Regions from separate parts of the Brenneria goodwinii genome, predicted to be linked through region 3. Evidence: predicted binding sites of a transcription regulator. Region 3 holds the regulator's gene; each other region holds the start of a gene.

Evidence for each region. The regulator CRP, encoded in region 3, controls carbon source genes, mostly activating them, when cyclic AMP is high. The targets are predictions, from matches to a motif close to ATGTGANNNNNNTCACAT.
Region 1: the regulator CRP is predicted to act here: its motif matches at 693-710, upstream of ACN28R_RS07865 (arabinose ABC transporter substrate-binding protein).
Region 2: the regulator CRP is predicted to act here: its motif matches at 751-768, upstream of ACN28R_RS02975 (YfcZ/YiiS family protein).
Region 4: the regulator CRP is predicted to act here: its motif matches at 1,194-1,211, upstream of ACN28R_RS22065 (6-phosphofructokinase).

The regions. Positions count from the first base shown of each region.
Region 1 covers NZ_CP014137.1:1,764,459-1,766,665, reverse strand. Annotated here, with positions in the region: gene ACN28R_RS07870 (ribulokinase) at 1-581, opposite strand, end outside; gene ACN28R_RS07865 (arabinose ABC transporter substrate-binding protein) at 954-1,937, shown strand; gene araG (L-arabinose ABC transporter ATP-binding protein AraG) at 1,972-2,207, shown strand, end outside.
Region 2 covers NZ_CP014137.1:662,530-664,736, forward strand. Annotated here, with positions in the region: gene mqo (malate dehydrogenase (quinone)) at 1-517, shown strand, start outside; gene ACN28R_RS02975 (YfcZ/YiiS family protein) at 959-1,255, shown strand; gene ACN28R_RS02980 (Csu type fimbrial protein) at 1,348-2,207, opposite strand, start outside.
Region 3 covers NZ_CP014137.1:4,775,500-4,777,706, forward strand. Annotated here, with positions in the region: gene ppiA (peptidylprolyl isomerase A) at 8-577, shown strand; gene crp (cAMP-activated global transcriptional regulator CRP) at 784-1,416, opposite strand; gene ACN28R_RS21195 (OsmC family protein) at 1,736-2,143, shown strand.
Region 4 covers NZ_CP014137.1:4,958,579-4,960,785, forward strand. Annotated here, with positions in the region: gene ACN28R_RS22060 (PTS sugar transporter subunit IIB) at 1-62, opposite strand, end outside; gene ACN28R_RS22065 (6-phosphofructokinase) at 72-1,052, opposite strand; gene ACN28R_RS22070 (TIM-barrel domain-containing protein) at 1,508-2,207, opposite strand, start outside.

The DNA.
Region 1 (2,207 bases), 2.3 Mb from region 3:
GTGCCGGAGAGCAGGGCCGGCACCCAGTCGCACAGTTCGATCCAGGAGACGGCGGCGCGGCGAACGGCGGCATCCGCGCGCGAAACATGAAGTATTTTTGCCCAGAACCATTCAGAGGAGTACACGCCGCCGATATAGCGGGTGTAATCAGGAAAGCGGCCGCTGCGGCACAGCGTATTGATGGCCTCCGCTTCTTCTATGGCCGTGTGATCTTTCCATAGCACGAACATCGCATTGGGGTTGTCGGCGAATTCAGGACGCAACGCCAGAACTTGCCCTTGCGCATCAATGGGAGCGGGCGTGGAGCCGGTTGAATCCACGCCGATGCCGACGATCTGTCGGCGTTGCTCCGGCGTCAGCTGTTCTACGACGACGCGAATGGCCTGTTCCAGCGACTCAATATAATCCAGGGGATGGTGACGGAATTGGTTATTGGCCGGTTGGCAATATTTCCCTTCGCGCCAGCGGGGATAGTAAACCACGTCCGTCGCCAATTCTTGCCCGGTCCGACAGTCAACGGCCAACGCGCGTACCGAATCACTGCCAAAGTCGAGGCCGATTGTAATCGCATCCGCGCTCATTGTTTGCTCCTGTTTGTCCTGTCTGTCGTGTGGTAACGATAAAGAGAGACCAACCCGGGCGTTAGGAGGCGTTAGCTGGAAGTATGCATTTTTCTGCCGCTAGTTATGATTTTGTGATGTTCGTCAAAAGTTAATGACTGGTTAAATTCGCTATATATATGCACAAACCTGTCATTGTTCCGGTATGTGATAACGCTCTATCTTCTGGTGAAAAATAACAGATAGAAAGTAGGGCGTCTGAATGCTTACTGAGTAAGGGAATTGCACTAATACGGCGTTTTTCCTTTATCCAGACCGGAAATGCCCTTCTGGAAACGATTACACGTTTCAGAACCGTTGGCGTGTAAAACGACAAATATACCGGAGAACATCATGCATAAATTCACTAAGGTACTGGCAACGATTGGATTGGCGGCTGTTATGTCACAATCGGCTATTGCCGAAACATTGAAACTTGGATTTTTGGTTAAGCAGCCGGAAGAACCCTGGTTTCAAACAGAATGGAAGTTCGCTGATAAGGCAGGAAAAGATCTCGGTTTTGACGTAATTAAAATTGCTGTGCCGGATGGTGAAAAAACGCTTAACGCCATTGATAGTCTGGCGGCCAGCGGAGCCAAGGGGTTTGTTATCTGTACTCCCGATCCCAAATTAGGGCCGGCGATAGTGGCTAAAGCGCGCAGTTACGATCTGAAAGTGATTGCGGTGGACGATCAGTTTGTGAACGCCAGGGGCGAACCCATGGATACGGTGCCGCTGGTGATGATGGCCGCCACGAAAATCGGCGAACGTCAGGGGCAGGAATTGTGGAAAGAGATGAACAACCGCGGCTGGAAGGTTGATGAAACCGCCGTTATGGCGATTACCTCAAATGAGCTGGATACCGCGCGCCGCCGCACCACCGGCTCGATGGACGCCTTAAAGGCCGCCGGCTTCCCGGAAAAACAGATCTATCAGGTTCCGACCAAATCCAATGATATCCCAGGGGCATTCGACGCCGCCAACTCCATGCTGGTTCAGCATCCTAACGTGAAAAACTGGCTGATCGTCGGCATGAACGACAACACCGTGCTGGGCGGCGTGCGCGCCTCGGAAGGACAAGGCTTCAAAGCGCCCAACGTGATCGGTATTGGCATCAACGGGGTGGATGCGGTGAGCGAATTGTCTAAAGCGCAGGCCACCGGGTTCTATGGTTCTCTGCTGCCAAGCCCGGATATCCACGGCTATAAGAGCATCCAGATGTTGAATGACTGGGTGACGAAAGGCGTCGAACCGGAAAAATTCACCGAAGTCACCGACGTTGTGCTGATCACCCGCGACAACTTCAAAGTCGAGTTGGAGAAGAAAGGCTTGCTGTAACGGTTGATTACCGTTTAACCACGAGGAAATGGACATGACAGCACCGTCACCTTACTTATCATTTCATGGCATTGGAAAAACGTTTCCCGGCGTGAAAGCGCTGACGGATATCAGTTTTTCCTGTCATGCCGGGCAGATCCATGCCTTGATGGGAGAAAACGGAGCGGGTAAATCGACGCTATTAAAGATTTTGAGCGGTAATTATTTGCCTTCATCCGGGGAAATCCATATCCAAGGCCAGCCCGTGCGGTTCAACAATACGATGGATGC
Region 2 (2,207 bases), 1.2 Mb from region 3:
GTCGCTGTGGGATCTGATTGGTTCGGTTACCTTCTCCAACGTTTTGCCAATGACTCACGTGGGGCTGGATAATTTTGACCTGGTTAAATATTTGATTAGTCAGGTGATGATGAATGACGACGACCGTTTCGCCGCCTTGAAGGAGTATTTCCCTGACGCCAAGAAGGAAGATTGGAAACTGATCGTTGCCGGGCAGCGCGTCCAGGTCATCAAGAAAGATGCCGATAAAGGCGGGGTGTTGAAGTTGGGCACCGAGATTGTCAGCTCGCAGGATGGTTCAATCGCGGCTTTGCTGGGGGCTTCTCCCGGCGCCTCCACCGCTGCGCCAATCATGCTGAACCTGATGGAAAAAGTGTTTAAAGATAAGGTCGCTACGCCGGAATGGCAGGCCAAACTGAAGGAAATCATCCCTTCATATGGTCATAAGCTGGATGGAAATATTGAAATGACCAATGACATTCGGCGTTACACCAGCAGCACCCTGAATTTGAATTACATTGAAGTTAAACCGGAATAACGGGTAAGACTTCTCTCTGAGGCCGCGAAAGCGGCCTTTTATTTAGGCGCGGCGCCATGACAGGCTAAAGCGGTGTTTTTCATTCACGTCATGGTCGATGCACGGAATAGCCATATCGTTGATTAAATGTATTATTCGAGTATGTAAAATGATGCAAAACAAGATCGGTCTAACATTCCGGCTATTTTGGACAAGGAAAGATCACGTAAATTTTACACAGGCACAACAATAGAGTGTGACAAATATCACTAAATGCCCCTATGGACAGTAAGTTCTAGTGCTGTGGCGACTCGGTGAGTAGAATAGGAGCGAATAACCATTTTTTGAACCAGATCATATCTGCATATATACCCAATAGATTTCGAGTTGCAGGAAGGCGGCCAACGCACCGGCGGCTTGAAAGATGAAGGTTATAGGTTACTGCCCGTAGAGGAGCAAATGATGACGAACTCGATCAACAAATGTAGTGCTGAAGAAACCGCCGCTTGCTGCTGCGTAGATGTTGGCACGGTGATGGATAATACCGATTGCACCGCGTCTTATAGTAAGGTTTTTGCCGATCGCGCCGAGGCCGAAGCGGTGCTGAAAGCGTTGACGGATAAAGCCCGCTCTGTGGAGTCCGAACCTTGCCAGATCAACAGCAAGCTGGACACCGTGGACGGTGGCGTGAAGTTGGATATCGATTTTATCTTCAGTTGCCAGGCCGAAACGATGATCTTCCAACTGGGCCTGCGTTAATTTCTGCGATGCACTCCGGGGCCATGCGCGGCCCCTATTTTTATTCTTCTCCTTGCCATTCCCGCTGATCTCCCCGTAATGAAGGGGCGAGCCTAATTAATGGTCACGGTTACCGTGACGGTATCGGTATAGGCGCCTGCCGGCTGGTTGGCCTGGGCGCTATTGATGCGTGCGGTATAGGGAATACTCTGTACCAGTCCTAATCCGGTGTCGGCGTAGTCGGCATTTTCGGTCCAGGCGATGTTGTCCCGATAAATCTGATATTGCAGATAGTATGGCGTGCCGTTTACGCTGGCTGTCATTCTGCGCCAGTTGTCATCATCGGGATGTGAACTGGTCAGCTTCACCGTATAGGCGCCGTCCTTGGTGCAGTTTACGCCGATGCTGCTGCTGACCGGCGGAAAATCGGCGGGCAGCGCCGCGATGCCGAAATTGATATTGGGAGCGCTGGCGATCAGGCAGTCATTGGTGATGGTCAGCGACAGACTCAGCGTGGATGTAAGGGTGCCTTCGCTGTAAACGCATAACCCCAATACCCCGACGCTGCATACCTTGTAATCCCATTTGATCGTGATGACATCGGTATAGGTTCCGGCGGCGACGTTATTGCCCACGCTGGTTTTGATGTAGATGGGCAGCGTGCCGTCGGAGGCATTGAACAATCCCAGCAGCCCCAGAAAGGTGGTCTGGCTCCAGGTATTGCTGGAGCCAATATCGTAGAGCGATGCGCAGCCGGAATCCATGCACAACGTGTAGGCAATATAGTCGCTGCTGCTGTCGCGGCGTAGCCGCATGGTGTTGCCGGCGGCATTAGTGTCGCCGACAATCGTCGCCGTAATGGTGTTGGTGCTGATGAGACTCAGAACACTGCCGCTGCAACTGAACCCGCTGCCGGAGGTGACTATCTGCGATGTTCCGTTAACGCCTACGACGGAAGAGGCGTACGGACCGA
Region 3 (2,207 bases):
AATTCTCATGCTCAAACGTACTCTGGTTGCTGCGGCGGCCTTTATTTCACTTACGGCTTTTTCTCCGGCGTTCGCCGCCAACGGCGTAACGCATGTTTTGCTGACGACGTCGGCAGGAAACATTGAACTGGCATTAGATAATCAAAAAGCGCCGGTATCGGTGAGGAATTTTGTCGAGTACGTTAATAACGGTTTTTATAACGGGACGACGTTTCATCGAGTGATCCCCGGCTTTATGATCCAGGGCGGCGGTTTTACCGCTGATATGAAACAGAAAGCGACTAACCCGGCGATCGCCAACGAGGCGGATAACGGGTTGCGCAATCTGCGCGGCACCATTTCGATGGCGCGTACGGCGGAAAAAGACAGCGCGACCAGCCAGTTTTTCATTAACGTCGCCGACAATGCGTTTCTCGATCATGGTCAGCGCGATTTTGGCTACGCGGTGTTTGGTAAAGTGGTCAAAGGGATGGAAGTGGCGGACAAAATCGCCCAGGTTCAGACTGAAAACGTCGGCCCTTATCAGAATGTGCCAACCAAACCGATCGTGATCCAGTCAGCGAAAGTCCTGCCCTGAGGCGTATTTTCGGGCGGTGGTTTATTTCCAGCCAATAAATCTGAGCGGGTTCGAAGAATTCGCTCAGGCTAATGGCAATGCGTTATTTGTTTTATTAATTATCCGTTTTTAAACCATTATATTATTGCCGACAAATATATCGGATAAAAAAAAGCGTGAGATAAGTCTCACGCTTTTTTGTTGTAGGGTCATGCTAATACGCCGGTTTAACGGGTACCGTAGACGACTATTGTTTTACCATGTGCGGAAATCAGGTTCTGATCTTCTAACATTTTAAGTATCCGCCCCACGGTTTCACGTGAACAGCCAACAATTTGGCCAATTTCCTGACGTGTGATTTTTATTTGCATGCCGTCAGGGTGGGTCATGGCATCTGGTTGTTTCGCCAGGTTTAGCAATGTCTGAGCGATACGCCCCGTGACATCAAGGAAAGCCAGATTACCGACTTTCTCTGACGTTACCTGCAGTCTGCTGGCCATCTGAGCAGACAGGCGCATCAGAATATCAGGGTTCACCTGGATCAGTTGTCTGAATTTTTTATAAGAAATTTCAGCAACTTCACAAGCCGTTTTCGCCCGAACCCAGGCGCTGCGTTCCTGACCTTCCTCAAACAAGCCGAGTTCGCCGATAAAATCCCCTTGATTCAGATAAGAGAGAATCATTTCCTTGCCTTCTTCATCTTTGATCAGCACTGCGACAGAGCCTTTCACGATGTAGTAAAGCGTTTCTGCTTTTTCACCTTGGTGAATAAGCGTACTCTTCGATGGATACTTGTGGATGTGGCAATGAGAAAGGAACCATTCGAGAGTCGGGTCTGTTTGCGGTTTGCCGAGAACCATTCGATATCATCCTCTGTTGTCAGTCACTGCGCAAATCACAGGGCTCAGAGTTCCCTGTACGGCGTATTTACTGTTAAAAGTTCAAATTCAGTGTAGGCAGAACGACGTCAGGGAATATACTGAAAACCTTTATCTGGCGACGTCATCATCTCCCCGGCATCTGAGTTTGTCCAGAATAAGGCAGATTCTGTTCTTGTTTTTAACACACCTTGAGGGACGTGTCTTGTATTGTCTCATTTCAGCATGATAAAGCTCTGGTTATAAGATAATTTTGTACAGTAACGATATAAATATTCAAAAATTTTTTAGCGGAGGCAGCATGCAGGCTCGAGTGAAGTGGGTTGAAGGCTTAACATTCCTTTGCGAATCAGCTTCAGGACATCAGGTTTTAATGGATGGAAATTCAGGGGATAAATCCCCCAGTCCGATGGAAATGGTTTTGATGTCGGTTGGCGGATGCAGCGCGATCGATGTGGTATCCATACTGCAGAAAGGGCGTAATGACGTTGCCGACTGTGAGGTTAAGCTGACGTCGGAGCGGAGAACGGAGTCGCCTCGTCTGTTTACCCATATCAACCTGCATTTTATCGTAACGGGCAAAGGGTTGACTGATAAAGCCGTAGAGCGTGCGGTCGCGTTATCTGCGGAGCGGTATTGTTCAGTGGCGTTGATGCTGGGTAAAGCGATCGAAGTGACTCACAGTCACGAAGTGATTGATATCTCGTAAATAGGGTACGCGCTTTTTTAAACATGACAGGTCACAAGAACGTGACCTGTCATGTTTGTAAACT
Region 4 (2,207 bases), 180 kb from region 3:
CTCATTTCAATGGCAAAACTCGAACCGAGGCCGCAGCCACATACGCAGAGTACTTTAAGCATGTCATTACCTCATATAAGGTTATTTACTTTGGCAAGTTTGTAGATGTTGCTATCTTTATCAACGAGTCTTTTATCCGAGTTTTCAAGATCGATCGGTATAGCTTTATTATTGTGATTGATAACAATTATCTTATTTGTCAGGTTGGTGTTTATACATCTGACGACTTCTTCGGCCAGAATGGCGCCTTGTATAATTTCCTCGCCGGTTGGAAGGCCGTTTCGTAAGCCATATCCCAATATAGTTTTTCTTATTCTGATGCCAATTTTGTGCTCTATTTTGCCAATCATGGTATCAATGGCTCCCTGAAAGCCAGGCGTGTACTCTTTGGTATATCCCTCCGAACATAATATAATTACGCTATTCTGTGTCTTTATCTTGCTCTTGATCTTTTCCGCGAGAACATCAATATCCCATGGATCTTCAGGAATAAGAGCAATATCAGCATTGCTTTTCAATGCCGCCTGCAAGGTAAGTTCACCACAATACCCACCAAGCAGTTCTATCATAAACACTCGACCGGGTAATCCGCGGCCAGTATTTCTTAATTTTCCAACCTCACTGATTACCTGCTCACACGCTGTGGAAAATCCTATGGTGTAACTATTGCCGGTAATATCATTATCAATGGTCATCCCTATGCCGTAACAATTAATGCCATACCCGCTAAGCGTTTTTAAAAACTGAAATGAGCCATCTCCCCCCGCCATGATAAGAGCATCAATCTTTCTTCTATGGATATTCTTCGTGATCTGTTCATAGTCTGATTTTTTACATTTATCCTCTTTTCTGCCCGAAGTAATCAAAGGTACCGGCGATATTGAAAAATCGACCAAATCTCTCCAGGTAATCTCTTTAAATCTGTTTTCTATTAACCCGTTAATACCCCCGTCAAAAATCACTATTTCAGATTCGGTCATCCGGCAAACCTGAAATAAAAAGTTATTGATACCGCTGACATCACCACCGCTAATGACTAATCCTATTTTCATGTAGCGACCTCATGAGAGAAAGTAAACGTGAATGTAGATTTAATGTTAATGATGGAATAATTATTTTTTTCGATGGATATCACATTTATGCAATGTCGTAGACCCTTGTTGTGTATTGACATCACTTTTTTTGGCTAAAATATGTGATGCGTATCACTCTATTTTGCTCGTGGCTTTTTAAAGAAGAGGGGTAATTTATTGTTTTTTATTGTCTTGTTTTTCTACAATCCAGTTTCTGCGGATGGGTTATTTTCCTGGGAATATCACTTTTTATTTTTGTGATTTATTTCAAAGTTATTTCTATTCCGCCCCTTAAACGAACCGCATTTCGCTGATTCGGCGGGAGGACAGGTTCGTGAAATGGAGGGAAGGGCGGACGATGACTTTTCCCTCGAAAATGACGCATAGCATCACATCCTTGTTTTTCCGCCGCTTCCCCGGCCGGTTATCGGTGACTACAGCGTAATGCTGACGGTTAACGGCTTCCCGGCGGATAATTGACCGGTACGGGCTTTTATCCAGAGATTGCCGTTATCATCAACACAGGCCGCTTCACCCTGATACGAAAACAGCTTATCCGTCGACGCCGCCATGTTGTCCACCCTGGATGCGCCGATAGCGATGCGGCGCGCGGAACGCTGGGGCGACCGGATGCGGAAATAGATAAATTCGTGCAACGGATAGTCGTATTTGCGCGGGGTAACACTGATAACCTGGGTTTCTCCCTCAGCCGCCGCATGCTGGCGCGCCTGATGAATATCGATAACGGAAAAAACGCCGTCCCGCTCCGCCGAACGCGTCACGCCGCCATCGTCCCAGTATAGCTGGTGATCGCCCGCGGCCTGTTTCCCCACCGGGTAAACCGACAGAACGAGCGGCTGTTTAAACTTATCCATTACCTGAATATTTTTAAACGCGGCTTTCAGATCCGACTGGCTATGGCGTTCAGGAATAATAGCGCCTTCGCGAACAAACAACGGCAGCTCGGTAATATCGGCGCTCACCTTGATGCGTTTCCCGCCCTCAAAAGGATGTTCAATATCCACCGTATCTTCCAGCACGTTATATCTGTACCAGTTGATGGCCTGTCCCTGTGCGTCTTTGGGGAAATAGATCTCTTTTTCAACCGTATATGACGCCGCGCCGTCCTTGGGA